3 regions of the Pseudomonas sp. NPDC087697 genome follow, and region 1 is predicted to be linked to each of the others. Evidence: riboswitches for the same ligand, from Rfam matches in the RefSeq annotation. Region 1 holds a riboswitch; each other region holds the start of a gene.

Region 1 (10,944 bases):
AGGCACTGATCAGGCCCAGGGCCAGCCAGAACGCGACGTTGGTCAGCTGCGAAGCGATCTTGAATTGCGCTTCCAGGGCCTCCGGGGCCAGCATCGAATGCACTTCAGGCTGTGGCGCGCCGATGATATGCGGCACGGCCAGAATGGCGACGCCGAGCACCTTCAGCAGCCAGTGCCGGGAGAACACGATCAGGGCAATACCGACGGCGGTGGACGCTGCGGTGCTGATCCACCAGATCTGCCGTTGTGCCAGGTCTGCGGCGGCAGTGCCCGGCAACTCAGGCGGCAAGCCCAGGGTCGGTGCCAGGACGAAGGTTGCATAACCGGCCAACCCCCAGAGCAGGCCCTGAGAGGTGCGGGTCGGTGCGCGCAAGGTGTAGAGACCGGCGAGCATCAGCGCAAAGCCGACGGCGACCACCAGATTACCGCCGGTAGTCGACAGCACGCGCTGCCAGCCGTCTTCCGGCTCCCAAGCTTCTGCATCATGGGTGTGGCCTGCCATTGCGCCTTCGGCATGTTCATGGACTTCAGCCGCTGGAGCTTTTTCGTAGGTTTCCGCCTGAAGAATCAGTGGTGCGACCCAGAAGCTTTGCAGCAAGGTCAGCAGCAGGGCGGCCAGCAAGCCAGTGAAACCTGCGGTTTGCGCAATACGCTTGATCATGTCAGCAGGTCTCAATGGCACGGGAAGGCGGAGCTGTGACGGGTATCGTGGGCGGCGTTGTGCACCGCGTCGATGTGCGAGAAACCGGCGAAATACACAAGGCAAGCGCCCAGAATCGATGCGCCGATAGCGGCAACAAGGCGTTGGCTCAGGGTGGACGTGGTGCTGGCGGTGGTATGGCGAGTGCTGCTGATGATCGACATGGCGCTTCCCTCTGGTCAGTCAGTGGGTGAATCGAGCGCATGAAAACCCCGCGAGCCGGCACGCAGAGGCTAAAACAGCGCCCGCCCACCGCGGGTTTGTTATTGATGTGTTGCGGGCCGGTCTCCGGGCTCACGAGGGGCTGGCATTCGCCGAACCTGCAAGAATCGCCTTCCCATGTCGTGCTGACACAGTGGATCTGATCCTTCGCTCGCTTACCGTTGCGGGGGCAGCACCGGACTGACATGGCTTTTGAGTAAAGCACATGATTCACCGGTTTCCCGTTTCACCCTGTGAAGGGCACCCGTAACAAGGCGTGTAGGAGAGCATGGGCGAGGGCGGGGCGTCAATTGGCAGGCGTTCTCAACTCGAGATCGGGGCGCCTCTATCGCGAGCAAGCTCGCTCCCACAGTTGACCGCATTCCAATGTGGGAGCGAGCTTGCTCGCGATGGCGTCATCACAGCCGCCACAGAACTCAGGTGAACATTGACCCGCCCCGATGCGATGCGTAGCCTTGCGCTTTCGAGGTTCTTTGGCGCGTGCGCCGAAGCTAAGAAGGGAACGCGGTCAATGCCGCGGCTGCCCCCGCAACTGTGAACGGTTCTGTTTCTGCCATGCCACTGCACGCTCTATCAAGAGGTGCGGGAAGGTGCAGAAATCGCCAGTCGAAAGACCGGTACGCCGTCAGCCAGGAGACCTGCCTCGACACAGATTCTCACTTTCAACCGGGCGGGGTGATCCGGTGGCGAACTCTTCAGGCATGCGCGTGCGCGTTGCCGGTTGTCGTCCCGTATGCCCGCCACCTTGCCAAAGGGCATCCGATGAAAACACTGGCCAAACTTCCCGTCACCATCGTTACCGGCTTCCTCGGTTCGGGCAAAACTACCTTGCTGCGACACATGCTCGATAACGCCCAGGGCCGGCGCATCGCGGTGATCGTCAACGAATTCGGCGAGCTGGGCATCGACGGCGAAATCCTCAAGCAATGTTCCATCGGTTGCACGGAAGAAGAAGCTAACGGCCGCGTTTATGAGCTGGCCAACGGCTGCCTGTGCTGCACCGTTCAGGAAGAGTTCTTCCCGGTCATGCGTGAGCTGGTCGCCCGTCGCGCTGACCTGGATCACATCCTCATCGAAACCTCTGGCCTGGCCCTGCCAAAACCGCTGGTCCAAGCCTTCCAGTGGCCGGAAATCCGCAGCGCCTGCACGGTCGATGCGGTGATCACCGTGGTCGACAGCCCGGCCGTGGCCGCTGGTACTTTCGCGGCGTTCCCGGATCAGGTCGACGCCCAGCGCAAACTTGACCCGAACCTGGACCACGAATCGCCGCTGCACGAGCTGTTCGCCGACCAACTGGCCAGCGCCGACCTGGTGATCCTCAACAAGGCCGACCTGATCAGCCCGGCGGATCTGGCCAAAGTGCGTCTGGAAGTCGCTGAAGAGCTGCCGCCAGCGGTGAAAATCATCGAAGCCAGCAGCGGTCGCCTGCCGCTGGACGTGTTGATCGGCTTGGGTGCCGGCTCTGAAGAACACATCGACAGCCGTCACAGTCACCACGACCATCACCACGATGGCGACGATCACGATCATGACGACCATGATCACGACGCCTTCGATTCGATTTCCATCGAACTGCCACAAGCCGACGAAAGCCTGTTGCTCGATGCCCTGACCCAATTGGTGGTCCAGCACGGCATCCTGCGGGTCAAGGGTTTTGCCGCGATCCCGAATAAGCCGATGCGCTTGCTGATCCAGGGCGTGGGTACGCGTTTCGACAAGCACTTCGACCGTCAATGGGCCGCAGACGAAGCGCGCAGCACACGTTTGGTGCTGATCGGCCAGCAACTGGACGCCGCCTTGCTCGAAGCGCAGTTGCGCGCTGCGCTCAGCGTTTAATCCATGCACCTGCTCAGGACCCAGCCCGGCGGTTTCGTCTCGGATGACAACATTGCCGACCTTGGCCAAACCCCTGCCGAGCTGGTGATTCTGTGCAGCGGCGACTCCAGTCTGGCGCTGCTCGCCGAAGCGGCGCAGCAGTTGCCCGAGGACTACCCGAGCCTGCGTCTGGCCAACCCGATGCAGGTGCAGAATCACGCCTCGGTCGACTTGTATGTCGACGAAGTGCTGCGCCACGCCAAGGTGATTCTGATTTCGCTGCACGGCGGGATCGCCTATTGGCGCTACGGCATCGAGCGCCTGGTGGAGCTCTCGCAACGCGGAGTGCAGCTGATTCTGGTGCCGGGCGATGACCGTCCCGACCCGGAACTCAGCGACCTGAGTACCGTGCCTGTCGAAGACCGCGAACGGCTTTGGCATTTCCTGCGTCAGGGCGGCATGGGCAATGCGATGGACTTGTATCGCTGCCTGGCCAGCCGTTGGCTTGGCCGCGATTACCCGTGGGCCGAACCACAGGTTCTGCCGCGTACCGCGATCTACCATCCGCACAAAAGCAACGCGACGCTGGGCGATTGGCAAGCCGACTGGCAGGTTGATCAGCCGGTGGCGGCGGTGCTGTTTTACCGTTCGCACTTGCAGGCGGCGAATACTGCCTTCATCGATGTTTTCTGCCAGCGCTTGCAGGCTGCGGGGCTGAATCCGCTGCCGATTGCGCTGGCCAGTTTGAAAGAGCCCGGCTGCCTGACGGTGGTCGAGGACTGGCTGGATGAGGTGCAGGCTTCGGTGATTCTGAACACCACCGGTTTCGCCCAATCGAGCCCCGAAGCACCCCACCTGCGGCCATTCCGACGCAATATTCCGGTGATCCAGGCGATCTGCGCCCAGGACAACGAACCGGGTTGGCGCGCCAGCGAGCAAGGGCTTGGCCCACGGGATCTGGCGATGCACATCGCCTTGCCGGAGCTCGATGGACGGATCATCAGCCGACCGATCAGCTTCAAGGACCTGGCCTGGCGCAGTGAGCGCAGTCAGTCCGACGTGGTCTGCTATCGACCGCAACCTGAACGCATGGACTTTGTCGCCGAACTGGCGCGGCGCTGGGTCGAGCTGGCGCGGGTGGCCAATGGCGAAAAACGCATTGCGCTGATCCTCGCCAACTACCCGACCCGCGACGGACGGATTGGCAACGGTGTTGGCCTCGACACGCCGGCAGCGGCGTTGAATATCCTGCGGGCGCTGCAGGCTGAAGGGTATCCGTTGCCTGCCGATTTACCGGAAAGCGGCACCGCGTTGATTCAGCAATTGCTCGGTGGGGTCAGCAATGACCTGGAGAGCATCGACCTGCGCCCGTGTCAGCAAAGCCTGGCGCTGGACGACTATTTCTCGATGTTCAACGCCTTGCCCGAAGCCAACCGCGCTGCGGTGCTGGAGCGTTGGGGAACGCCTGAAAACGACCCGATGTTCCGTGGCGGACGAATGATGGTTGCCGGGCTGCGGTTTGGCCTGACCTTTGTCGGCATTCAGCCGGCGCGCGGTTATCAGGTCGACCCGAGCGCGGTCTATCACGATCCGGATCTGGTACCGCCCCACGGCTATCTGGCGTTCTATTTCTGGTTGCGTAAAGCCTACGGCACCCATGCCGTGATTCACGTTGGCAAGCACGGCAACCTCGAGTGGTTGCCGGGTAAGGGCGTTGGCCTGTCCGAAAGCTGCTGGCCGGACGCGTTGCTCGGGCCGCTGCCAAATATTTATCCGTTCATCGTCAACGACCCGGGTGAGGGCGCGCAGGCCAAGCGGCGCACTCAGGCGGTGATCATCGACCACCTGATGCCACCGTTGACCCGTGCTGAAACCTACGGCCCATTGCGCAATCTGGAGTTGTTGGCCGACGAGTATTACGAAGCCCAGTTGCTCGACCCGCGGCGGGCTCGCGAGTTGCAACGCGACATCCTCAACCTGGTGCGTGAAACCCATATCGACCGCGAGTTGCAGCTCGACGAAAAACTCGACAGCGACGCGGACGCGGCGATCTGGTTGCCGCGTCTGGATACATATCTGTGTGATTTGAAGGAATTGCAGATCCGCGATGGCCTGCATATCTTCGGCGAGTCGCCGACCGGGCGGTTGCGCATTGACACCTTGCTGGCGTTGCTGCGGATTCCGCGTGGCGACGGGCGTGGGGCGCAATCGAGTCTGTTGCGGGCCTTGGCCAAGGCTTTCATGCTGGGCTTTGATCCGCTGGATTGTTCTTTGGCCGACCCGTGGGTCGGGCCAAGACCGGCGGAGCTGCAATCGCTTAGCGATGAGGCCTGGCGTACGGCGGGCGATACCCGTGAACGTCTGGAATTGTTCGCCACTCAACTGATCTCGCAGACTGTGAATACCGAGGTCGAGCTACTGAACCCGTCTCAAGCCAAGCCCGGCCCCTGTGGGAGCGAGCCTGCTCGCGAAGCGGTTAATCATTCAACATTGATGTCGATTGACCCAGCGCTTTCGCGAGCAGGCTCGCTCCCACAGGAGGCAGGTTGGTCTGACGTGAAAGCAATCATCGACAACCTGTGTGAAGTGGTGGCGCCGAGACTGGACGCCTGCGGTCCGGCGGAAATGCGCGGTTTACTCGACGCCCTCAGCGGTCGCTTCGTCCCGGCCGGGCCGAGCGGGGCGCCGAGTCGCGGACGCCTTGATGTACTGCCCACCGGGCGCAATTTCTACTCGGTGGACGTGCGCAACCTGCCGACCACTACCGCCTGGCGCATTGGTTTTCAGTCGGCGAACCTGATTCTTGAACGGCACCTTCAGGACCACGGCGATCATTTGCGTCAGTTGGGCCTGTCGGTCTGGGGCACCGCGACTATGCGCACCGGTGGCGACGACATCGCCCAAGCCATGGCGCTGATGGGCGTGCGTCCGGTCTGGGCCACGGGCAGTCAACGGGTCGACGACTTCGAAATTCTGCCGCTGAGTCTGCTCGACCGGCCACGAGTGGACGTGACGTTGCGTGTCTCGGGGTTTTTCCGCGATGCCTTCGCCAACCTGATTCGACTGTTCGACGCGGCCGTGCAAGCGGTTGCCGCACTGGATGAGCCCGACGATATGAACCCGTTGGCGGCCAAGGTTCGTGCTGAGCGTGAGGCGCTGATCCATTCCGGACTGGATGAGGACGCCGCAGCACGACAGGCCGGCTGGCGAATTTTCGGCGCCAAACCCGGTGCTTATGGCGCGGGTGTGCAGGGCGCTATCGATGGTCGTCTGTGGCAGAGCCGCGAGGATCTGGCCGAGGTCTACCTGAATTGGGGCGGCTACGCTTACGGCGGTTCCGATGAAGGCACGGCGGCTCGCGAACAGTTCGCCCAGCGCTTGAGCCAGGTTCAGGCGGTGTTGCAAAACCAGGACAATCGCGAGCACGACTTGCTCGATTCCAACGACTACTACCAGTTCCAGGGCGGCATGCTTGCCGCCGTCGAAAGCCTCAGTGGCGAAGCGGCTGCGAGCTACCATGGCGACCACAGTCAGCCAGACTTGCCGAAGATCCGTACGCTCAAGGAAGAGCTGAACCGGGTGATCCGTTCCCGTGCGGCCAACCCGAAGTGGATCGACGGGGTCAAGAGGCACGGCTACAAAGGCGCTTTTGAACTGGCGGCCACCGTCGATAACCTGTTCGCCTTCGACGCCACTACACAACTGATCGACGACCATCAGTATGCCTTGCTGGCTGACGCGTATTTGCTTGACCCGTCGACCCGCGAGTTCGTCCAGCAGCATAATCCGCACGCCTTGCGCGACATGACCGAACGCATGCTCGAAGCGCAGCAGCGCGGGATGTGGCAGGAGCCGGGTGAGTATCGGCAGGCGCTGGAGAATTTGCTGCTGGATATAGAAGAAGACGGGTAGGCCAGATGCTGCTCGCTGATCTCATTGCGAGGACTGCGTCCTCGATCGCGGGCAAGCCTTGCTCCTACAGGCAGTGATATCCGTAGGAGCAAGGCTTGCCCGCGATGACGTACTGACAAACACCACCGACCGCAAACGAGACATTCGACATGACCGATACCCCGCATTTCCCGCTTTCTGCCGTGGTCGGCGCTGATGCCTTGAAACTGGCGCTGTGCTTGACGGCCATCGACCCGAAAATCGGCGGCGTGCTGATCGAAGGCCCGCGGGGCATGGCCAAGTCCACGTTGGCCCGTGGTCTGGCGGACTTGCTCGCCAGCGGGCAGTTCGTCACCTTGCCCCTTGGCGCGACTGAAGAGCGGCTGGTCGGCACCCTCGACCTGGACGCTGCGCTGGGCGAAGGTCGTGCACAGTTTTCTCCCGGAGTGTTGGCCAAGGCCGACGGCGGCGTGTTGTATGTCGATGAAGTGAATCTGCTGCCCGATCATCTGGTGGATTTGCTGCTCGATGTCGCTGCCAGCGGCACCAACCTGATCGAGCGCGACGGCATTTCCCATCGGCATTCGGCGCGCTTTGTGTTGATTGGCACCATGAACCCGGAAGAGGGTGAACTGCGTCCACAACTGTTGGACCGTTTCGGTCTGAACGTCGCCCTCAGTGGTCACACTGCTCCCGTTGAGCGCGGTCAGATCATCCGTCGCCGGCTGGATTTCGACAGCGATCCCCAAGGTTTCTGCGCCCAATGGGAAGCTCGGCAGCAGCAATTACGCGAGCGCTGCCAACACGCCCGTGCGGCACTGGCGAACATTCCTCTGGACGATCAGGCGCTGGGGCAGATCACCGAGCGTTGCTTTGCCGCCGGGGTCGACGGCTTGCGCGCTGACCTGGTCTGGCTGCGTGCCGCTCGCGCCCATGCGGCGTGGCGTGGGGCAGAGGCGATCAACGAGGAGGATATCGACGCGGTCGCCGAGTTTGCCCTGCGTCATCGTCGTCGCGACACGCCGCCGTCTGCGCCGAACCAGAATCCCGCGCCAGACTCCTCCGCGGCTCAACAACCGAACCCCGGCGAAGGCCAGGGCCAATGGGGTGAAATGCCCGCTCGGGCTTTGCCCACCGGCGCCCGTCGTGAAGTGCCGAGCTGGCCAAAAAAGCCTTAGGCATTCGCCCTCGATCTGACGCGGGGGCGAATGCCAAACCCCGTGCAGGACGCCTGAAAAACGGCAGGCAGGGCCAGCGTCGAGCCACCCAAAGTGGCTCGATCAATTGGCCCGGCACGCTACTCAACGGCCGCCCGCGTCAGCGCGAAGATCTACTGTTTCACCTGCGCAGTCGTTCGCCCCATGAATTGTGGCTGGTGATCGTCGATGCGTCGGCCTCGACCCGTCGTCATCAGGCGCTGAGCGATGCCAAAGGCTTGCTGGCGCAATTGTTTGATGACGCCTATCGCCAGCGCGCGCGGCTGGCACTGCTGACGGCCAGCGGTGTCGCGCCGAAGTGGCAGGTGCAAGGGCTGAAAGCCTCGGCCAGCCTGCGCGACTGGCTCGACGCGTTAGGCGCGGGCGGTGGCACGCCGCTGTTTGCCGCGCTGGATGAAGCGGCGCGTTGGCTGACGTCGCGGCAAAAGCGTTTTCCGGCAGAGCAACAACGCGTGTTGCTGTTGACCGATGGCCGCCTCAAAAACGCGCCAGCGCTGGTCGCGCTCAATTGCCCGGCGTTGCTGGTGGACATCGAGCGCGGGCCGATTCGATTGGGTCGGGCGAAAGCCCTGGCGCACGAGTTGAACGCAGATTATCGGCATATCGACACGCTTTAATCGGTCAAATAGCCAACAGCACCTATGCTGTGGATTCAGCCCACCACAGGAGTGAACCATGCGTGTTCTAGCCACTAACAGTCAGGACGATTTCCGCGTCAAAGCCTATGCCGGCACCAACGGGGTGCTGCTGGCCATGGACCTGGCCGAACCACGCCGCAAAGGCCTGCTCGGTTTTGCCATCGAAAAACAGCAGGGCAGTGGGCCTTGGGAGTTTCTGTTCAACAGCCTGACCTTCCCGGGCAAGGCGCACACCTTTCCCCAGTACAGCGCGACGCCGAGTGATAGCGCGCCGTTGCAGAAGTTTCGTTGGGCCGATTACGCGGTCAATCCGGGCGTGACGATCAACTACCGAGTGCATCTGGCCTATGGCACCCCGGATGCGCCGCAATTGGGCGAGGCCTTGGCGGTGACGGTCACCACCGACAATGGCTTGCCGGCAGGCCAACATGTCATTTTCAATCGTGCGGTGGCGGCCAGTCAGGCCTTCTCCCGCAAGTTCCCCGAGCTCGATGCACAGCTGAGTGCCAACAAAAACCTGTCCCTCGACGACTGGCCCGCCGCACCACGGCTATGGCTGGAGAACGGCTTGCTGGAGGAGATCACCGGTTTCATCGAGCGCGCCGTGGACGGTCAGTGGGCGCTGGACATTGCGATTTACGAGTATCAGTTGCCGACCATTGTCGACGCGGTCAACGCGGCGTTCGGGCGGGGTGCCAAGGTTCGGGTGCTGTATCACGCCAAGCCGGGTGACACCGATACCACCATGAATGAAGAGAGCCTGGCGAAGCTTCCCGCCGAGAACAAACGAGGCCGGGTGACCCACGCCATCTTCCACGACAAGTTCATCGTACTGAGCAAGGTCGATGGTGCAGGGGAATATCGGCCTCAATCGGTGCTGTGCGGCAGTACCAATTTCACCGACAACGGTGTCTACCGCCAGGCCAACGTGGTGCATGTGCTGGACAATACTGTGGTGGGCACCCGCTACCTGCAAGTGTTCGAGCAGATCTGGGCCGCACCGACCGATGTGGGGGCCACACGCAGCTGGTTGACCAAGAACAACCCGATGGACCCATCACAGCCGTTGTTTGTGGGTTTTTCACCGCGTACCGGCCAGGCCGATTTGCAGCAATTTGTCGAGATCATCAATGCGGCGAAGAAGGACGTTTTGTTTGTCACCGCTTTCGCGCTGCCGGATGAAATCCTCAATGCCTTGCTCGGCCAGCCCCACGACGATGTACTGCGCTATGGCCTGCAAAACACGGCCAGCCGCATCACCGGTTTTCACGCCGACCGCACGGCCGATTTCGCCGCCACTGCGCTGCTTAACACCGGTATCGAGGGTTGGCTCAAGGAAAGCATGAAAGGCCAGAAGGGCGATCTGCTGGTGCACCTCAAAGCCATCGTCGTCGACTTCACCACCGACGCGCCGATCATCATCAGCGGCAGTCACAACCTGAGCATCAACGCTAGCGAGAGCAACGACGAAAACTTCCTGATCATTCGCGGCGATGTCGACCTGGCCGACCGTTACGGGCTGGAATTGCTGCGCTTCTACGAGCATTACCGATTCCGCTATGCCGCGAAACAAGAGAACCTCAAGCAGGTTCCGCCACTGGCGGTGGATGACAGCTGGACCAACGACTATTACCTGGACGGCGATCTGCGAATGCTTTCGCGGTTGCGTTTTTCCGGGAGATAAGTAACGCCCGACTCCGCGTGGCCTTGAACGTCATGCCGCCGGTCTGCTTTCACAGGGGCTGGGCGGCACTTGATCTACCGTTGCCTGTTGAGGAGTGCGCTCCTCATCCACGCGGTTTTTCAGGGAGATCTACCATGGCACATGTACGGCGTGATGTATGGAATCTAGGTTCTGGCTGGAGTGATGCGTTGTTGTGGTACGCACGCGGTGTCGGAGTCCTGCAGCAAAGGCCAATCACTGATCACACCAGTTGGCGATTTCTGGCGGCCATTCACGGTATCGATGTCCCGCTTTGGCAAGACGCCGGTTATCTGCGACGGGGCGACAAACTGCCGTCGCAGGAAGATCAGGATCTCTACTGGAATCAATGCCAACACCAATCCTGGTATTTCTTGCCTTGGCACCGTGGTTACGTAGCTTCATTCGAACAGATTGTCCGGACGGCGATTGTCGGTCTGGGCGGGCCAAAGGACTGGTCACTGCCTTACTGGAACTACAACGACAACCGGCAGACGCTGAAAATGCCTGCCTGTTTTGCCGCTGCCTCGCTGCCCAATGGCGAGCAGAATCCGCTGTATGTGCAACGTCGGTTCGGCCCCAATGGCGACGGGGTGATTGTCCTTGACGAAGCGCGGATCGATCTTCGTCCAGCCCTCAAGGAGCATCACTTTGCCGGTTCCTCTTCGGGTGGTACGCCAGGTTTTGGCGGCCCTGAGTCGATATTCGCACACTATGGCGATGTGAACGGTCTGCTTGAGCAGCAACCGCACAACTATG
Region 2 (10,944 bases), on a different contig from region 1:
CCCCCAGCCGAACTGCGCACTCATCGGCGGCAGAAACAGCCCGAAGCCATGTCGCACGCCAAGCGACAACGCAAGAATCAGTGCGCTCCCAAGTAGAACCCAACCGCTGGTACGCCACATCGATGTCATTCTTATTCTCCGTAGCGGGTATATACCCGCTTAAGTTCAGGCTTATGTTTGGAAAGGCCCGCCGCCTCAGGCGAGTTCATCCAGCAAGGCCAGCAAGGTTGCGCGCTTCTCCGCGCCCAGACGATCAATCAGCCGCTGTTGCGCCGCTTCCCAGGCCGGTAAGGCCGCTGCCAGGCGTTCGCGCCCGGCTTCGGTCAGCTGCACGATGCGATTGCGCTGGTCTTCACCCTCAACCATCATCACCAGCCCCTCCCCCTCCAACACCCGTAGATTGCGCCCCAGGGTACTGCGATCCAGGCCCATGGCTTCCGCCAGGGTCGAAATACTCGGTTGATCGAGACGCTGCAAATTGCACAGCAAGGAATACTGCGCAACGTTGATCCCGAAGCCGTCGAGGGCGCCGTCGTAGTGCCTGCTGACGCCACGAGCGGCGCGACGCAGGTTGGTGCATAAACATTGAGAGGCTAGCATGGTGCGTGTATATACCCGCGGTTAACCGAAAGCAAGTTTGATTATCAAACAACTGTAGGAGCTGCCGAAGGCTGCGATCTCTTGATTCTCAAAACAAAAAGATCGCAGCCTCCGGCAGCTCCTACGCAATCCCTTTAGATCAGCGCCATCCCAATCAACACTGCCACTTCCAGCAGCTCCAGCAACGCCCCTGCCGTATCGCCGGTGGTCCCACCCAGACGCTGCAGCATCACCTGCCGCAGCCAGAAGAACATCAGTGCCGCCAACACCAGCGCAACCACACCGCTCCAGCCACCCATCAGCACGCAGACCAGCGCACTGAGCAACAACACCTGCTGACCGGCCTTGCGCGGCAGATGATCGGCCAGTGCCTGTCCCAGGCCGCCGGCACGCACATACGGCGTGTTCAGAAACAACCCGAGCAACGCACTGCGGCCGATCACCGGTGCGAGGATCAAACCGACTATCGAGTGCTGATCGATCAACGCCAGTAACGCCGTGAACTTGAGCAACAGCACCAACACCAATGTCACCACCGCGATCGGCCCACTGCGCGGGTCTTTCATGATGATCAATGTACGTTCGCGATCGCCAAAACCGCCGAGCCAGGCATCGGCGCTGTCGGCCAGACCGTCGAGGTGCAAACCACCGCTGAGCACCACCCAGGCACTCAACAGCAATGCCGCATGCAGCAACGCTGGCGCACCGAGCAGCAGCCAGTTCAGCGCCCACAACAGCCCACCAAACAGCAGCCCCACCAACGGATAGAACAGCAGCGAGCGCCCAAGCTCTTGAGGCGCTGGCATACCCGGCAGACGAATCGGCAAGCTGCTCAAAAATTGCAGGGCGATCCAGAATGGCAGCATGTTCAGCCCTCCTCCCTGAGCACGGCATCCGCCTCGACGCGCAACGAAAACAGCGCGCCATGACCGACTTCAACGTTGAGCAACTGTTCACGCGGCAATCCACGCGCGCGGGCCAGCAACAAACGCATCACCCCGCCATGACTGATCAGCAGCACTCGCTCGCCGGCGTAGGCCTGATGCAAGCGCTCGACGGCCGCCAGCACCCGCACGGAAAACACGGTCACCGGCTCACCCTCCGGAGGCGTGAATCCGTAAGGGTCAGCCCAAAACGCTCCTAACGCTTCGGCGTCGGTTTCCATCAACGCTGCTGCACTCAGCCCTTCCCAGGCGCCGAAGTGCAGCTCTTGCAGGTTTTTATCCAGCTCGACCGGCAAGCCCAACCGCTCGGCCAGTTCCTCGGCGAAGCGCGCACAACGTTGCAGCGGCGAGCTGACCAAGCGATCCCACGGACCTTGGTCAATCACCGCCGCGCGCATCTGTTCCCAACCTTTGGCGGTCAGCGCGTCATCCAGGCTACCGCGCAAACCGCCCCCGAGTTCGGTTTCGCCGTGGCGCAGCAAATCCAGACGCAATGTCATGCCGGGCGATCGGCAACGGCCGCTTCAGCGAAAGTCGCCATTTGCCCGTGCAGGTCACAGGCCAGACGCAGCAACGGCACCGCCAGCGCCGCACCACTGCCCTCACCGAGTCGCAGGCCAAGATCCAGCAAAGGCTCGGCATTCAAGGTTTCCAGAACATGCCGATGACCCGGCTCCGCCCCGCGATGGCCGAACAGCAGCCACTCGCGGCACGCTGGATTCAGGCGCACTGCGACCAACGCTGCAACGCTGCAAATAAAGCCGTCGACCAGCACCGCCAAACCTTCCTGAGCGCAGGCCAGATACGCGCCGACCAATGCAGCGATTTCAAAACCACCGAGATTGAACAACGCCTGTAACACGTCACCGCGCTGAGCGGCATGCAACGTCAGAGCGCGTTCAATCACCTGGGCTTTATGGCTGACACCTGCCGCGTCCAGACCGGTGCCCGGCCCGGTCAGATGCGCCACCGGGCAATCGAGCAGTGCACAGGCCACGGCGCTGGCGGCGGTGGTATTGCCAATGCCCATCTCGCCGCCGATGAACAGCTCGGAACCCTCAGCAATCGCCCGCAACACACTGTCGCGGCCGGCCTGCAAGGCCTGCTCGCCCTGAGCTTGCGTCATTGCCGGGCCATGCACGAAGTTTGCAGTGCCCGGACCGATATGCAAATGACGTACGCCCCGCAGATTCAACGAAGGCGTGACAGTACCGAGGTCGACCACTTCCAGCCGCGCCTCAAGCTGCCGCGCCAACACACTGATCGCCGCGCCACCGCTGACAAAGTTGTGCAGCATCTGCCCGGTGACTTCCTGCGGGAACGCCGAAACACCTTCGGCGACCACCCCGTGATCACCGGCGAAAATCGCAATCCACAACTGATTCAGGCTCGGTTTGACCCGGCCTTGCAGCCCCGCCAATTGCACCGCCGCCGACTCCAGCTGCCCGAGAGAGCCTGCCGGTTTGGTCAGTTGCTGCTGCCGGGCCGCCGCTTGTTCATGGGCTTGCGCGTTGATCGGTTTGCACGGGTTCAGCCACCAGGAGTGAGTCATAACGCAGTTCCTTTCAAAGTCAGGGGCAGGCCGGCGACGGTCAATACGACACGCTGACAGCGCTCAGCCAGGGCTTGATGCAACCAACCGGCTTCATCGACATAGCGGCGAGTCAATTCGCCCAGCGGCACGACACCCAGACCGGTCTCGTTGCTGACAAAAACAATTTCCCCCGGCAGTGACGCCAGGCAATCCAACAGGGCTTCACGTTCATGTGCCAGACGTCCAGGATCTTCAAGCATCAACAGATTGGTCAGCCACAAGGTCAAACAATCCACTAGTAGGCAACGCTCGGCGCTGGCGGTTTCGCGCAGCACCCGGGCCAGTTCCAGTGGTTCTTCAATGAGCGCCCATTCAGGCGGACGACGCTCGCGGTGATGAGCCACACGGGCATTCATTTCGCCGTCCAGTGGCTGGCTGGTGGCGATGTACGTCACCGCCAGGCCGCTTTCGCTGGCAAGCTTTTCAGCCAGACGGCTTTTACCGGAACGGGCGCCGCCGAGGATCAGTTGCAACATGGTCATAAACCTTCAATTTAGCGGTGTAGTCACTTCAGTCTTCGCGAGCAAGCCCGCTCCCACACTGGATCGCATTCGTGCACACCTTCTGTGCTCACTGGAGATTTAATGTGGGAGAGGGCTTGCTCGCGAAGAGGCCATAACAGTGACCTATAACCCACAGAGTTCACGCAACAGCCCGGTATCCAAATGCTTCTCCACCAAATCCGCCAACCGCTCGATATCGCGCTCGCGCAAGGCGTGGTAATCGACTTCTTGCACGTTCTGCAAACCGGCCCAGCGCAACAACGCACTGCACGCGGCCGGGGATTCGAACAGGCCGTGCAAGTACGTGCCGAGCACCTGTCCATCAGCACTTTGTGCGCCGTCGCTACGACCGTCATCCAGCAGTACCGCGGCCTGCTCCAGAGCAACACCAGTGGTGACCCCGGCGTGAATTTCATAACCACTGACTTCGGCATTTTCCAGGGCCAGACGTCCGCGCACATTGCGTAGTTGTTTCTCTTCTTCGAGCACGGTTTCGAACGCCAGCAAACCAAGACCGGCACTGGAGCCCGCCGCACCTTCCAGCCCCAGCGGGTCATGCAATTGCTCGCCGAGCATTTGCAGACCACCGCAGATGCCGAGCAACTTGCCGCCGTAACGCAAGTGACGGGTGATGGCCGTGTCCCAGCCGTTGGCGCGCAGATAGACCAGGTCACTGCGCACACTTTTCGAGCCCGGCAGGATAATCAGGTCAGCAGGCGGAATCGGCTGACCCGGCCCGATGAATTGCAGATCGACCTGCGGATGCAGGCGCAGTGGATCGAAGTCGGTGTGGTTGCTGATACACGGCAGCACCGGCACCACCACTTTGAGCACCTGCTCGGCCTTATCGGTCTGGCGCTGATCGATGCCGTCTTCGGCTTCCAGGTGCAGGTCCATGACATACGGCAGCACGCCGATTACCGGTTTGCCGGTACGTTCCTCCAGCCAGTCGAGGCCCGGTTGCAGCAAGGCGATGTCGCCGCGAAAACGGTTGATGATGAAGCCTTTGACCCGCGCCTGCTCAGTGGCTGACAGCAGTTCCAGCGTGCCCACCAAGTGCGCGAATACCCCGCCGCGATTGATGTCGGCGATCAGCACTACCGGACAATCCACGGCTTCGGCGAAGCCCATGTTGGCAATGTCACCGGCGCGCAAATTGATCTCGGCGGGTGAACCCGCGCCTTCGACCATCACCAGCGGATAGGCGGCACTCAAGCGTTCATGGGAGGCCAACACCGCTTGCATCGCGATGGCTTTGTAGTCGTGATAGGCCACCGCGTTCATGGTGGTCACGGCGCGTCCGTGAATGATCACTTGCGCGCCGGTATCGCTGTTGGGTTTGAGCAGCACCGGGTTCATGTCGGTGTGCGGCTCAAGGTTGGCCGCTTGGGCCTGCACTGCTTGAGCGCGACCGATTTCGCCGCCGTCAGCGGTCACCGCGCTGTTGAGTGCCATGTTCTGCGGCTTGAACGGCACGACGCTGACGCCCTGACGGGTCAGCCAGCGGCATAACGCGGTTACCAGGGTACTTTTGCCGGCGTCCGAGGTGGTGCCTTGCACCATCAGCGTGGTCATGGGGTTTCCTTGGCGTAGGCTTCGAAAGCGTGCTCGAGACGCAGCCAATCGGCTTCATCGGCAGGCAAACCAAAACGCAGGCTGCTGTTATGGGTGAACAGCCGCAGCAAGATGCCCTGCCGGGCCATGAATTCATGCAGGTGTTCAGCACGCTCGGTGATCAACCACTGAAACAGGGCACAACCACCTTGTGGCTTGAAGCCGTGGCGCTCGAGGACTTCAGCCAGACGCTGACTTGCTTCTTCACTGCGCAAGCGTTGGCGCACGTGCCCTTGGGTGTCACGCAAACAGACCTGACCCAATACCCGAGTCGGTCCGCTGACCGCCCAAGGCCCGACCTGTTCGGCAAGCAGCTTGAGCAACTTGCGCTCAGCCAGCACGAAGCCCAATCGCACCCCGGCCAGACCGAAAAATTTGCCGAACGAACGCAAGACGATCAAACCAACCTGATTCGCATACGACGACAGGCTTAACTGCGGGGTGTTGTCCATGAACGCTTCGTCGACCACCAACCAGCCGCCGCGCTGTGCCAGTCGAGCATGCCAATCGAGCAAGCGTTCCGGGGTCAGGCTCAGGCCCGTGGGATTGTTCGGGTTAACCACCACCAGCACGTCGAGGCTATCGAGAAAGAAGTCGACTTCCTGCTCCAGCACTTCACGCACGATATAGCCGTTGCGACGCCAAGCCTCGGCATGCTCGGCATAACACGGTGAGAGCACGCCGACTTTGCCGGCGCGACGCAGGCGTGGCAACAACTGGATGGCCGCCTGCGAGCCGGCGACCGGCAACACCTGTGTGGCGCCGTAGTATTCGCGTGCGGCCTGCTCCAGGCCGTCATCGGTTTCCGGCAAGCGCGCCCAGGCTCGCAACGGGATGTTCGGGATCGCCCACGGCCAAGGTGCCAGACCACTGGACAGGTCGAGCCAATCGGCTTCGGCGATGCCGTAGTGCAACGCCGCCTTGCGCAAACGGCCGCCGTGCTCAAGCATAAAACTCGGCTCCCACACAGAGAATCAGCAGCCACAACCATACCCCGCGCTGAACCAATTGCCAGCCGCGGTCGATGGAGTTGGCGTCTGCTGGCACACCTTCACCCAACTGTGGACGCTGATGCAGTTCACCGTGATAGATCGCCGCGCCGCCCAACTCGACCCCAAGGGCGCCAGCGCCCGCGGCCATCACCGGCCCGGCATTCGGGCTATCCCAGGTCGGCCCCTGGGTGCGCCAGCATTTGAGTGCCAGGCGGGTTTTGCCCAGCAGCGCGTAGGTCAAAGCCACCAGACGCGCCGGGATGTAGTTGAGCACGTCGTCGATTTTCGCCGCCGCCCAGCCGAAACGTTCAAAGCGTTCGTTGCGATAACCCCACATGGCGTCCAAGGTATTGCTCAGACGATAGAGCACCACCCCCGGCGCCCCCGCGACGGCAAACCAGAACAGCGCGGCGAATACTGCATCGCTGCCGTTTTCCAGAACTGATTCGGTGGCGGCGCGGGCCACTTCGGTGGAGTCCAGCTCACTGGTCTGACGGCTGACCAGATAGCCGACACGCTTGCGTGCTTCTTCCAGATCATCGCTGCGCAGGGCCTGAGCCACTGGCTCGACATGTTCGCCGAGACTGCGCAGGCCAAGGGCGCAATACAACGCCAGGATCTCGACGATCCAGCCGATATAGGGCAGCCAGGAAAACGCCGTCACCAACAGGGTCAGCGGCAGCACCGCCATCACCCAGGCGGTGACGCCGTGACTGCGCCAGCCACGGCCGGCGGAGTTGAAACGTTGCTCGATACGATCGGCAAAACGGCCGAACGCCACCAGCGGATGCCAGCGCTTGGGCTCGCCCAGCAGCGCATCCAGCGCTACCCCGGCGACACTCAGCAACGCCACACTCATTGACTCACTCCCCAAAAATTTTCGTACAGCAGTTCATTCAGCGGACGCGCCTGCGCCCAGCCTTCAAGAACCAGCATCGGCGCCGGGTAAAATTCCTTTACCGGTCCCAGACACAACACCGCCAATGGTTTGGCCCCCGGCGGCAGGCCGAGCAGATCCGCCAATGCCTGCGGTTCGAACAACGAAACCCAGCCCATGCCCAGACCTTCGGCACGGGACGCCAGCCAAAGATTCTGGATCGCGCAGGACAACGATGCCATGTCCATTTCCGGCAAAGTCCGACGGCCAAAGATATGCCGCTCGCGATCATCCATCAGCGCGGCGACCAGCACTTCGGCGCAGTCGTTGATGCCTTCGACTTTCAGCTTCATGAATTCGTCGGAGCGTTCGCCCAGCGCTTCGGCGGTGCGCACCCGCTCCTCTTCCACCAATTGCTGGATCTTGCCGCGTAACGCCTGATCGCTGATGCGGATGAACCGCCAGGGCTGCATCAAACCGACACTCGGAGCCCGATGCGCCGCTTCGAGCAAACGCCGAAGCAGTTCGGGCTCGACGCTGCCGCCACTGAAGTGACGCATGTCGCGACGTTCGGCAATCGCACGATAAACCGCTTCGCGCTCGGCCTCGGAAAATGCGTTGTCTGTCATGGCCTCTTCGCGGGCAAGCCCGCCCCCACAGGGTTTAGGTCTGGCGCAAACAGCGCGGCGATCGCCGATGGATTGGACGGGAAATAGAAGTGCACATAAGAGGCCGTCATCCGCCCTTCACGGTAAACCGCTTCGGCACCACGCCCACCGTTGGGGCTCAGGCCACGGGCAATCGGCTCAAGCTCGGTGCTGGTCAACGAATGGTGGTACGTATGGCCACGCAGCGCGCCTTCGGGCAATTCGACCGCTTGCAAGGCCAACGCCGCCAGACGCTTCTGCATCACCGCATCACCGGCCAGCAGCCCCACCAACTCAGTGCGCATGCCGTCGACGTCGGTCAGTGAGTCGAGCAGATAAAGCATGCCGCCGCACTCAGCCAGCAACGGCTTGCCGGCAGCGTGGTGAGCGCGAATGGCGTCGAGCATTGTGGTGTTTTCAGCCAACGCCACATGGTGCAATTCCGGATAACCGCCGGGCAGATACAAGCTGTCAGCTTCTGGCAGTTCGCAGTCATGGATCGGCGAGAAGAATCGCAATTCGGCGCCCATCGCCCGCAGCAAGTCGAGGCTCGCGCCATACGTGAAGGCAAAAGCCTCGTCACGAGCGACGGCAATTCGCACACCCGCCAACAACGGCTCGGCAGCGATCACGTCAGGCGCGGCGAACTCGACAGCGGGCGGTAACGCCACTTCGCAGCTGCTGGCCAAGGCTTCGGCGGCGGCATCGAGACGCAGATCAAGGTCGTTCAACTCACTGGCTTGCACCAATCCAAGATGACGGCTCGGCAGTTCGATCCCGGTTTCCCGGGACAAGGCGCCATACCAGCGCAGGCCTTCGGTCAAGCTGCCTTCGAGCAATTGCGCGTGACGCAAGGTGCCGACGCGGTTGGCCAATACACCGGCAAACGGCAAGTCCGGCTGATACCGCGCCAGCCCCAACGCCAGCGCGCCGAAAGTCTGGGCCATGGCGGTGCCGTCGATCACGCCCAGCACCGGCACACCAAAATGCCGCGCCAGATCAGCGCTGGATGGTGTGCCATCGAACAAGCCCATCACGCCTTCGATCAAAATCAGGTCAGCCTCAGCCGCCGCTTCCCACAACAGCCGACGACTTTCCTGTTCGCCGACCATCCACATGTCCAACTGATAGACCGGCGCACCGCTGGCGCGTTCGAGAATCATCGGGTCAAGAAAGTCCGGGCCACACTTGAACACCCGAACCTTACGCCCCTGATTGCGATGCAAACGGGCCAGCGCGGCGGTAACGGTGGTCTTGCCCTGACCGGAAGCCGGTGCGGCAATCAATACCGCTGGGCAATAACGACTGCTATTCATATAAAGAGGCTCACAGCTCAACGCCTTTCTGCGCTTTGATACCGGCCTGAAATGCATGTTTGATCATGCCCATCTCGGTGACCGTGTCGGCCAACTCGATCATTTCCGGCTTGGCACCACGACCGGTGACGACCACGTGCTGCATCGGCGGACGCGCCTGCAAGTCGCTGAGCACCTGATCGAGGTCCAGATAGCCGTGTTTGAGCGCGATGTTCAGCTCATCGAGCACCACCAGGCCTACGCCTGAGTCACGCAGCAGTTCGCGGGAGACTTCCCACGCGGCCTCGGCGGCAGCGAGATCCCGCTGGCGATCCTGGGTTTCCCAGGTGAAACCTTCGCCCATCACATGGAAGCGCACTTGTTCAGGGAAGCGGCGGAAGAACAACTCCTCGCCGGTGCTGTTGCGCCCCTTGATGAACTGCACCACGCCGCACTGCATGCCGTGGCCCATCGCCCGGGCAAGCATACCGAACGCAGAACTGCTTTTGCCCTTGCCGTTGCCGGACAGAACCAGCAACAGACCGCATTCGTTCGGCGAATTGGCAATACGCTCATCGATCACGGCTTTCTTGCGCAGCATGCGCGCCAGATGGCGTTCGTCACGATCAGGGGAATCAGTCATGGGGGAGCTCTCCGTTGAGGCTGGATAACGGCGGGCAGGCATAGGAATAGACGGCAAGAAGCCTGGCATCGCCCACCGTGATGCCGCTGGATGGATCAGGCCGGTCTCCGGGCTCATGAGCGGCGGGATGGCCGAACTGCGCGCCTTCCCATATCGACCTTCGACACAGTGGCTCAAAGCGCAGTTTTTACTCATTTACCGTTGCGGGGGCAGCGCCGGGATCGTCGCCCGCTCTGTCAAAGAACGCGCCCTCACCGGCTTCCCTGTTTCACTCGGTTGACCACTGGGTCACAGAGCACCTGAAACAAGTCGCGAAGGTTAGAGGGTTGGGGGTGGAGCGTCAATTAAAGCCGGGGGCTCATCGATGGATAGAAACCGACCTCAATCAATAAACTGGCGCCAATCTTGTGCCACACTGAAAGCGGTGATATCAAAGAGCCACAACCTTACACTACAAGAACAAAGGGTGAGCAACATGCAAGGCATGATCATCGGTAACCCTAAGCTGGAATTCCTGCGCCCGGTACTGGAACGCTGGTTTGAGTGCATCGACCGTTACAACGCGGTACGCGGCGATAACGAAAGCCCCTACTGGTTTGACGAACGCGCCAACCTGAGCCTGCTTTCGGCAGCGGCGTGGATGGCAGAAATGGTCACCCTCGAACAGACTCCGACGAAAAAGCAGATCGAGGAAGGCGAGCGCAATAGCCGCGCCGATCTGTTTATCGCAAGTGGAGAAGAACGCGTCTATCTTCAGGCCACCCAACGCTGGCCGCGGGTCAACAACCTGAACCTCTCCCAGGCCCTGCTTGATGCGGCGAGCGATGCGAAAAAAATCAGCTACGCCAGTGACCTGAAACTCGGCTGCCTGTTCGTCGCACCACAGAAGGCCCAGCACAGTCCCACCCCGGAAGAGTTGCAGGACATGGTCGACGACCTGCAAAAGGAACACACCTGCGCCGTGGCCTGGTACTTCCCCTACGCGTACCGCAAATTGCACAACGAAGCCGGCAACTACCATCCGGGCATCGCACTATTGCTCAAAGAGGCACGCGGCTGATAACACGAGGAACAAAACGTCAAAAGATCGCAGCCTTCGGCAGCTCCTACGAGGTGTACATCATCCACTGTAGGAGCTGGCGTGTTGTGGTCGAATATTTTTGGACCATGATGTAGGAGCGTCGATTTAAGGAAGCATCATGGGATATCGGGTTGTTACGTCTGAGGAAAAAGCG
Region 3 (6,326 bases), on a different contig from region 1:
GCTACAGCTCGTCGCGTGGTCCTCTATGGCAAAAATAAGCAGTGATTTCGTGAAAGACGGCTATCGGCCAAGAGCGGTCATAGGCACCGACGGCATACCTTGCCAAGCGCATTGGTGAGGCAAGAGCATCAGAGCCTTCGTCATGTGTTGCGGCGGAATGTCGCACGCATTATTGATGCGTTGTGCTTGTTACCATTGTTTGTCACCCTTGGCTCCGACGAAGGACGAACGTCGCAGGATCACTGCAAGCGTTAGCGAGCCGGGCACCTGGATTGAAGTGCTCACAAGGCAGTACCCGTATTTCGATTTTGCCATTTCGGCCTAATAACAATTAGCGACGTCACTTTCGTGTCCATGTCTCGGGCTCCCCACTCATTGCGTCAGCTTGCCATGTGCTTGGCCATGCTTGCAGCGTTGCTGCCGAGCGTGATGCTTTGGCTGCCTGCTGCACATGGGCAGTCGATGGAGATGGGCGAACACTGCGACATGGCCGGCATGACCGGGCACGCCCCCGACAGCCGTAACCCCGCGCCGGATCAGTATCACGAATGCCATTGCCTGTTGTGCGTCGTGCATGCGGTAGACATCGGTTTACCGCCCAGCATCGTTCAGTGGCAGCTATCCGGTCGCACAGACGTAGTCCTTGCGCAAGCGACCTATAAACCGTACCTGAATGCAGTCTGGCTGATCTCAGAGCCGCGCGGCCCACCTACCTTTTCCTGATTTCTTTTGCGATGACCAACCATCCCCAGCCTGCTCGGGATGCTTGCCCCTATCCGTTGCAACTTAATCAAGGAATGCCATCTCCATGGTCATGCCATCACGCCGCCGTACCCGGCGTACCGTATTGCCGTTCGCGGTTTTGTCTGTCACCGCTTTATTTCCACACCTTGCGTTGGCTTGTGCCAGTTGCGGCTGCACCCTCAGCTCCGATTGGGACAACCTCGGCATCAGCAGTTCGTCCGGGCTGAAACTGGATCTGCGCTACGACTACCTGAATCAGAACCAGTTGCGCAGCGGTACCAGCACCATTTCCCCAAGCGCCGCGAGCCAAGTCTCCAACAACGGCAACGCCCAGGAAGTGGAGAAATACACGCGTAACAACTACCTGACACTGGGTCTGGATTACAGCTTCAATCCGAGCTGGGGTGTGGATCTGCAAGTGCCTTATATCTTTCGCAGCCACAGCACGCTGGGCACCGCATCGGACGGCACCACGCCGGGCGATGGCGGCGGCCAGTACGACTCCAAGACCTCCAGCCTGGGCGACGTCAAGATCATCGGCCGTTACCAGGGATTCACACCGCAACATAATCTTGGCGTGATGTTCGGCTTGAAGCTGCCCACCGGCGCCCATGACGACACCGCTGCGTCGAGCGACCCGACCTCTCCTGATCCTGTGGCTATTGATCGTGGTCTGCAACCTGGCACCGGCACCACCGACGGCATCCTGGGTGTCTATTACATGGATACGCTCAACAAGAACTGGGACTACTTCGGCCAGGCCATGGTGCAGAAGGCGCTGAACTCCAGCGATCACTATCGCCCCGGCGATGGCGTCAATCTGAACGTGGGTCTGCGTTACATGGGCAACGCCTACGTCATGCCGCAAATTCAACTGAACGTACGGCACGTCGAGCACGATGACGGTGCCAATGCCGACACCATCAGTACCGGCGGAACGCTGGCCTACCTCAGCCCAGGTGTGACGGTGCCGCTTGGTAAAAAGGTCTCGCTCTACAGTTTCGTGCAGGTGCCGGTGTATCAAAACGTCAACGGCGTGCAGCTTGCTCCGCGCTATACCGCAACCATGGGGGCGCGTTACGCGTTCTAGTTCGCCGACAGTCACCGGGTGACGGGTGAGCACGCCCTCCCCGGTACTACCCTGAGTTTGTGATTCGAGACACGGCGCATACAGCCCTTCCGGGCTCGAAAATGCCGAGTTGATACACCACCTATCCCACTATCGAGGTACTTGAAGATGTCTGCTCATTTCACCAAGAAAGCCTTAACTGCTGTCGCCCTGATCGCCTCTCTCGCATCGATCAGCAATGCCTTTGCGCATGCTCACCTGAAAAACGAAATGCCTGCCGCCGACAGCAGCGTTACAGCCCCCAAAGAGCTGCATTTGAATTTCTCCGAAGGCGTCGAAGCAAAGTTCACGAAAGTAACTGTCACTGACGACGGGCAGCCGGTTGCCATCAAAGGTATCGACACGGCTCCGAACGACAAAAAACTGTTGATCGTTACCCCAGAACAACCCTTGAAGCCAGGATCGTACAAAGTCGAGTGGCATGCCGTTTCAGTCGACACCCACAAGAGCGAAGGCAGCTACACATTCAAGATCACTGAGTGATGATGTGGGGCGTCGGTGACACTCACCGACGCCTCGTCACCGTATTTCGACTATCGGAGACCGACTCAGCCTACTGTGCTGAGCCAATGAAACCGAGGGAAACCTGATGTCCGCAAAAAGACTACTGCCATTGTTCGCACTCTGTTGCAGCCTGGTTGGTCTGCCCGCATGGGCGATTGATGTAGGCGAGCACGCTCCGAACCTGACGGCAAAAACGTTGAATGGCGAAACGTTTGATTTGCAGAAACAGGCTGGCCAGGTGGTGATCGTGAATTTCTGGGCCTCCTGGTGCGAGCCGTGTCGTGAAGAAATGCCGGCCATGGAAACCTATTATCAGCAGCACAAAGGCGAAGGACTAAAGATCATTGCGATCAGCATGGATGAGCCGGAAGACGACGCTATGGTGCACAAAGTCATGGCCCATTACAGCTATCCTGCGGCGTTCCAGCGTGATGCCGACTTCCAGGGGTTTGGCCGAATCTGGCGCATGCCGATGACCTACGTCATCGACCGGCAAGGTGTGGTGCGCAAGGATGGCAGCGTGGGCGACCCAAAAATCGATCTGCCGTTGCTGGATCAGCTTGTGACTCCATTACTGACAGCGCATTAGCCGATGGGTAACTCAAGTTCTAGACCACAGGGTCGTCAGATCGAGCAATTAGGCATTATTTTACAAACATCATCTGCGCCTGCGTAGACTGCCCAGGCAGATGTTTCAATATGTTGCATAACGAGAAGCCGGTGTAATTCCGGCACGGTCGCGCCACTGTATCTGGATCGCAGGCTTTAAGCCGAATGAGTCCAGGAGTCAGACCTCGTTTTGTGCTCTTCTCAATCCAAATGGGGCGCGTGTTCCCTAAAGGTAATGTTCGATGATTCTTCGTCTCGCTCAGATTTTCAGCGACTCCAATAGCCAGGTACGAGCCAAGATTTTTGGCATCTATGGGGTATTGATCGGTATTAACGTTCTTGCTTGGGTCTGGGCGCTGGTGGCCTTTCACGATCACCCCGTTCTCCTTGGCACGGCTCTACTTGCCTACGGCTTTGGGCTCAGGCATGCGGTAGATGCTGACCATATTGCAGCTATCGACAACGTCACTCGCAAGCTGATGCAGGAAAAAAAACGTCCAGTCACCGTGGGGTTTTTCTTCTCCCTCGGTCACTCCGCTGTTGTTGTGCTCGCGTCCATTGGTGTCGCCCTTGCCACCTCAGCGATGAAAGCCAACTTTGAGAGCTATAGGGAGATGGGGGGCGTTATCAGCACCTCAGTTTCCGCCTTGTTCCTATTCCTCATCGCGCTGATGAACCTGATTATTTTGAGGTCGATTTACAAGGCATGGCGCCACGTCAGGCAGGGTGGTACCTATGTCGAGGACGACTTTGACCTGCTGCTGGCGGATCGTGGTTTTCTTGCGAGGATTTTCCGGCCATTGTTTCGCTTGATCACCCGAAGCTGGCACATGTTCCCCTTGGGCTTCCTGTTCGGATTGGGGTTCGATACTTCCACTGAAATCGCGCTGTTAGGAATCTCCGCCAGCCAGGCTTCCCAAGGATTGTCGCCATGGGCAATCATGGTTTTTCCGGTTCTTTTCAGCGCAGGCATGTCGCTGGTCGACACGCTGGACGGTCATCTGATGTTGGGAGCATACGGCTGGGCCTATATGAAGCCGATTCGCAAGATCTACTACAACATGACGATCACCCTGGTATCGGTTGTGGTCGCCGTGTTGATCGGAAGCATTGAGGCGCTAGGTCTGATCGCGAACAAGCTGGCCATGCAGGGCCCAGTATGGGATGTGGTAGGTAAACTCAACGACAACTTTGGCATGCTTGGCTACATGATCATCGGTATTTTTATCGCCAGTTGGGTCATTTCGGTGATGCTCTACCGCATAAAAGGGTTTGATGCGTTGGAAGTAAAGTGCTGAGATCAAGCAGTAAGTAATGCTCGGTCATTGGATAAAGTGGCGACCTAACTGGGTCGCCGGCAATTCCCGCTAATTTTCTCTGCACATGCGCAAACGACAGAGTGTCCGCTCCTGGCTGTTTTCTGCCTGCCACGAATGACTGGTTTGGGTCGATTGCGGTCATTCAGCCTCAGTGTGATACCTCCCTCACATACGCCTGGCACGCCGCCAGCGCAATCAGTCCCCGGTCGCCGTCGTCGGTGATGCCGATAATTCGTTGAGCATGCGCGGGGCAAGTCATGGGCGCGCTCCGCCATGATCCACGCTTCCGCCGCCGGTATCGGTTTTGTACGGAGATGAGCAGCCCCGCACTCAGCTATGCTGAAATCTCCACTGGAGGACTTTGCCAATGTGCGGAAGACTTTCCCAGTACCGTGGTATCCACGACTTCGTGGCGGCGCTGAGCATGCCCAATGCTCTGGTCAACACCGTCGGCGACCAGCCGCTCGAGCAGTACAACGTCGCACCTACAACAAGGGTCGCCCTCTTTCGCCAGGAAAGCGACACGCTGCGCGCCGATCTGGTCAGGTGGTGCTGGCGACCGCATTGGGCAACCGACCAGCCAGCGAAACCGAACGGCAGGGTCGAAAAGGTAGCGCATAGCCCATTCTACCGGGCGATCTGGCCACACCGCGCCATTACGCCAATCGACGGGTGGTATGAGTGGGTCGATGAAGGTGGCCCCAATAAACAGCCCTACCTTATCCGGCGCCGAGATGGTGCCCCTGCCTTCTGCGCCTCAATCGGCCAGTTTACGACCGGCGATCACGAGCCGAGCGAGTATGACGGTTTCGTGATCATCACTGCCGATTCGGCCGGCGGCATGGTGGACATCCACGACCGGCGCCCGGTGGTGCTCGCGCCAGAGTTGGCTCGGGAATGGCTGGACCCGGCAACGCCCAAGGAGCGCGCCGAACATATGATGATTCAACAGGGAGAGCCGTCCGAGTCGTTCGAGTGGTTCAGGGTAAGTCCGAGCGTGGGCAATGTGCACAACCAAGGCCAGAGTCTGATAAAGCCGATCTGAAATGTTATTTGTCCCGCTGAACCCTGCAATTCACGTAGGCATCACTCCCCGGCTTAGCGCCGTACGATTGGCAAACAGCGTCATCTGTAGTGCTCTTCTCCGCCCTGGCGGCCGACAGGTTTTTTAAACTTTGCTGGCGAACCTCATACCCTTTTGTACCAGGAAGGCAGTCATCCCAGGCAATGATGCCAATCGCGCAATCAAGCGGATGATTGGCGCAACCGGCAAGCGCCAGCATTGATACGGCTACACAAAGAGCTTTCATATTGGCGGCCCTCCCCGGCCGCCGTGCAGTCTGCCATCCTTTCAAGGACAAAAATATGCTCTGCAATGCTTCAGCGATTCACTTCTCTGACAAACGCCTGGCATGCAGCCAGAGCTATCAATCCCCGGTCACCATCGTCGGTGATGCCGATAATTCGTTGAGCATGCGCTGGGTCAAGTCTGGCGCGTGTTCCTCCATGAACCACGCTGCCGGCTTCGGTAGCGGCTGGCATTGCGCAACCACCGGCTGAATCCGTTGCGTCGATGAGGACTGACAGCCGTAAATCGGAAGTAGCAAGGCGATCGCGCAGGCGAGCCTGGTCTTTTTGAGCATTGGTCAAAGCCTCGTAGTGGGTTTGGTCGCTGGTCGCCAGGCGCTGCTCGAGCGCGAGGCGTTTGTCTTGTTCGGCGCGCTGCTGAGCGGCGGCGGCCAGGGTCAGCTCGTTCAGCGTCTCGCCCTGAATCTGCGCCTGCTCTGCCAGTTGCTGGCCGTAACGCCAGTCCTGTAGCTGCCAAGCCAGCGCCGCCGCGCCGCCACCTACAACGGCCAGCAACACTGCGACGCCAATCAGGCGCCCCGGCACGGCAGTCACGGCACATCTCTGAAGAAGACGTGGTGCCCGAGCTTCAGCGTCTGCTTCGCCTTCGCCGCCCAAGCCGGAGCCTTCGGCATGGTGGTGGCGTAGTAGTGCGTAGCCCCGCCGGTGGGATC

What was found. A riboswitch is a leader RNA that binds a small molecule or an ion and turns the genes downstream of it on or off. The one in region 1 is predicted to bind cobalamin.
Region 2: linked by a shared signal. The riboswitch ahead of cobO (cob(I)yrinic acid a,c-diamide adenosyltransferase) and the one ahead of ACIPIN_RS10535 (CbtB-domain containing protein) in region 1 are both predicted to bind cobalamin.
Region 3: linked by a shared signal. The riboswitch ahead of ACIPIN_RS01730 (HoxN/HupN/NixA family nickel/cobalt transporter) and the one ahead of ACIPIN_RS10535 (CbtB-domain containing protein) in region 1 are both predicted to bind cobalamin.

Annotation. Positions count from the first base shown of each region.
Region 1 is NZ_JBIUVW010000010.1:137,259-148,202, reverse strand. Features, by position in the region: gene ACIPIN_RS10540 (CbtA family protein) at 1-661, opposite strand, end outside; gene ACIPIN_RS10535 (CbtB-domain containing protein) at 673-864, opposite strand; cobalamin riboswitch at 962-1,185, opposite strand; cobalamin riboswitch at 1,372-1,583, shown strand; gene cobW (cobalamin biosynthesis protein CobW) at 1,685-2,758, shown strand; gene cobN (cobaltochelatase subunit CobN) at 2,762-6,649, shown strand; gene ACIPIN_RS10520 (ATP-binding protein) at 6,799-7,806, shown strand; gene ACIPIN_RS10515 (VWA domain-containing protein) at 7,809-8,462, shown strand; gene ACIPIN_RS10510 (phospholipase D-like domain-containing protein) at 8,521-10,167, shown strand; gene ACIPIN_RS10505 (tyrosinase family protein) at 10,302-10,944, shown strand, end outside.
Region 2 is NZ_JBIUVW010000012.1:119,057-130,000, forward strand. Features, by position in the region: gene ACIPIN_RS11850 (MFS transporter) at 1-129, opposite strand, end outside; gene ACIPIN_RS11855 (MarR family winged helix-turn-helix transcriptional regulator) at 196-600, opposite strand; gene ACIPIN_RS11860 (adenosylcobinamide-GDP ribazoletransferase) at 735-1,466, opposite strand; gene cobC (alpha-ribazole phosphatase family protein) at 1,469-2,044, opposite strand; gene cobT (nicotinate-nucleotide--dimethylbenzimidazole phosphoribosyltransferase) at 2,041-3,096, opposite strand; gene cobU (bifunctional adenosylcobinamide kinase/adenosylcobinamide-phosphate guanylyltransferase) at 3,093-3,614, opposite strand; gene ACIPIN_RS11880 (cobyric acid synthase) at 3,765-5,216, opposite strand; gene cobD (threonine-phosphate decarboxylase CobD) at 5,213-6,205, opposite strand; gene cbiB (adenosylcobinamide-phosphate synthase CbiB) at 6,198-7,106, opposite strand; gene bluB (5,6-dimethylbenzimidazole synthase) at 7,103-7,753, opposite strand; gene ACIPIN_RS11900 (cobyrinate a,c-diamide synthase) at 7,750-9,087, opposite strand; gene cobO (cob(I)yrinic acid a,c-diamide adenosyltransferase) at 9,098-9,709, opposite strand; cobalamin riboswitch at 9,790-10,027, opposite strand; gene ACIPIN_RS11910 (hypothetical protein) at 10,185-10,769, shown strand.
Region 3 is NZ_JBIUVW010000001.1:397,396-403,721, forward strand. Features, by position in the region: gene ACIPIN_RS01710 (DUF2946 domain-containing protein) at 391-723, shown strand; gene ACIPIN_RS01715 (TonB-dependent receptor) at 809-1,834, shown strand; gene copC (copper homeostasis periplasmic binding protein CopC) at 1,982-2,356, shown strand; gene ACIPIN_RS01725 (TlpA disulfide reductase family protein) at 2,463-2,966, shown strand; cobalamin riboswitch at 3,050-3,192, shown strand; gene ACIPIN_RS01730 (HoxN/HupN/NixA family nickel/cobalt transporter) at 3,229-4,284, shown strand; partial or broken gene ACIPIN_RS01735 (lysis protein) at 4,454-4,555, opposite strand; gene ACIPIN_RS01740 (SOS response-associated peptidase family protein) at 4,673-5,350, shown strand; gene ACIPIN_RS01745 (hypothetical protein) at 5,355-5,615, opposite strand; gene ACIPIN_RS01750 (lysis protein) at 5,686-6,207, opposite strand; gene ACIPIN_RS01755 (cell wall hydrolase) at 6,204-6,326, opposite strand, start outside.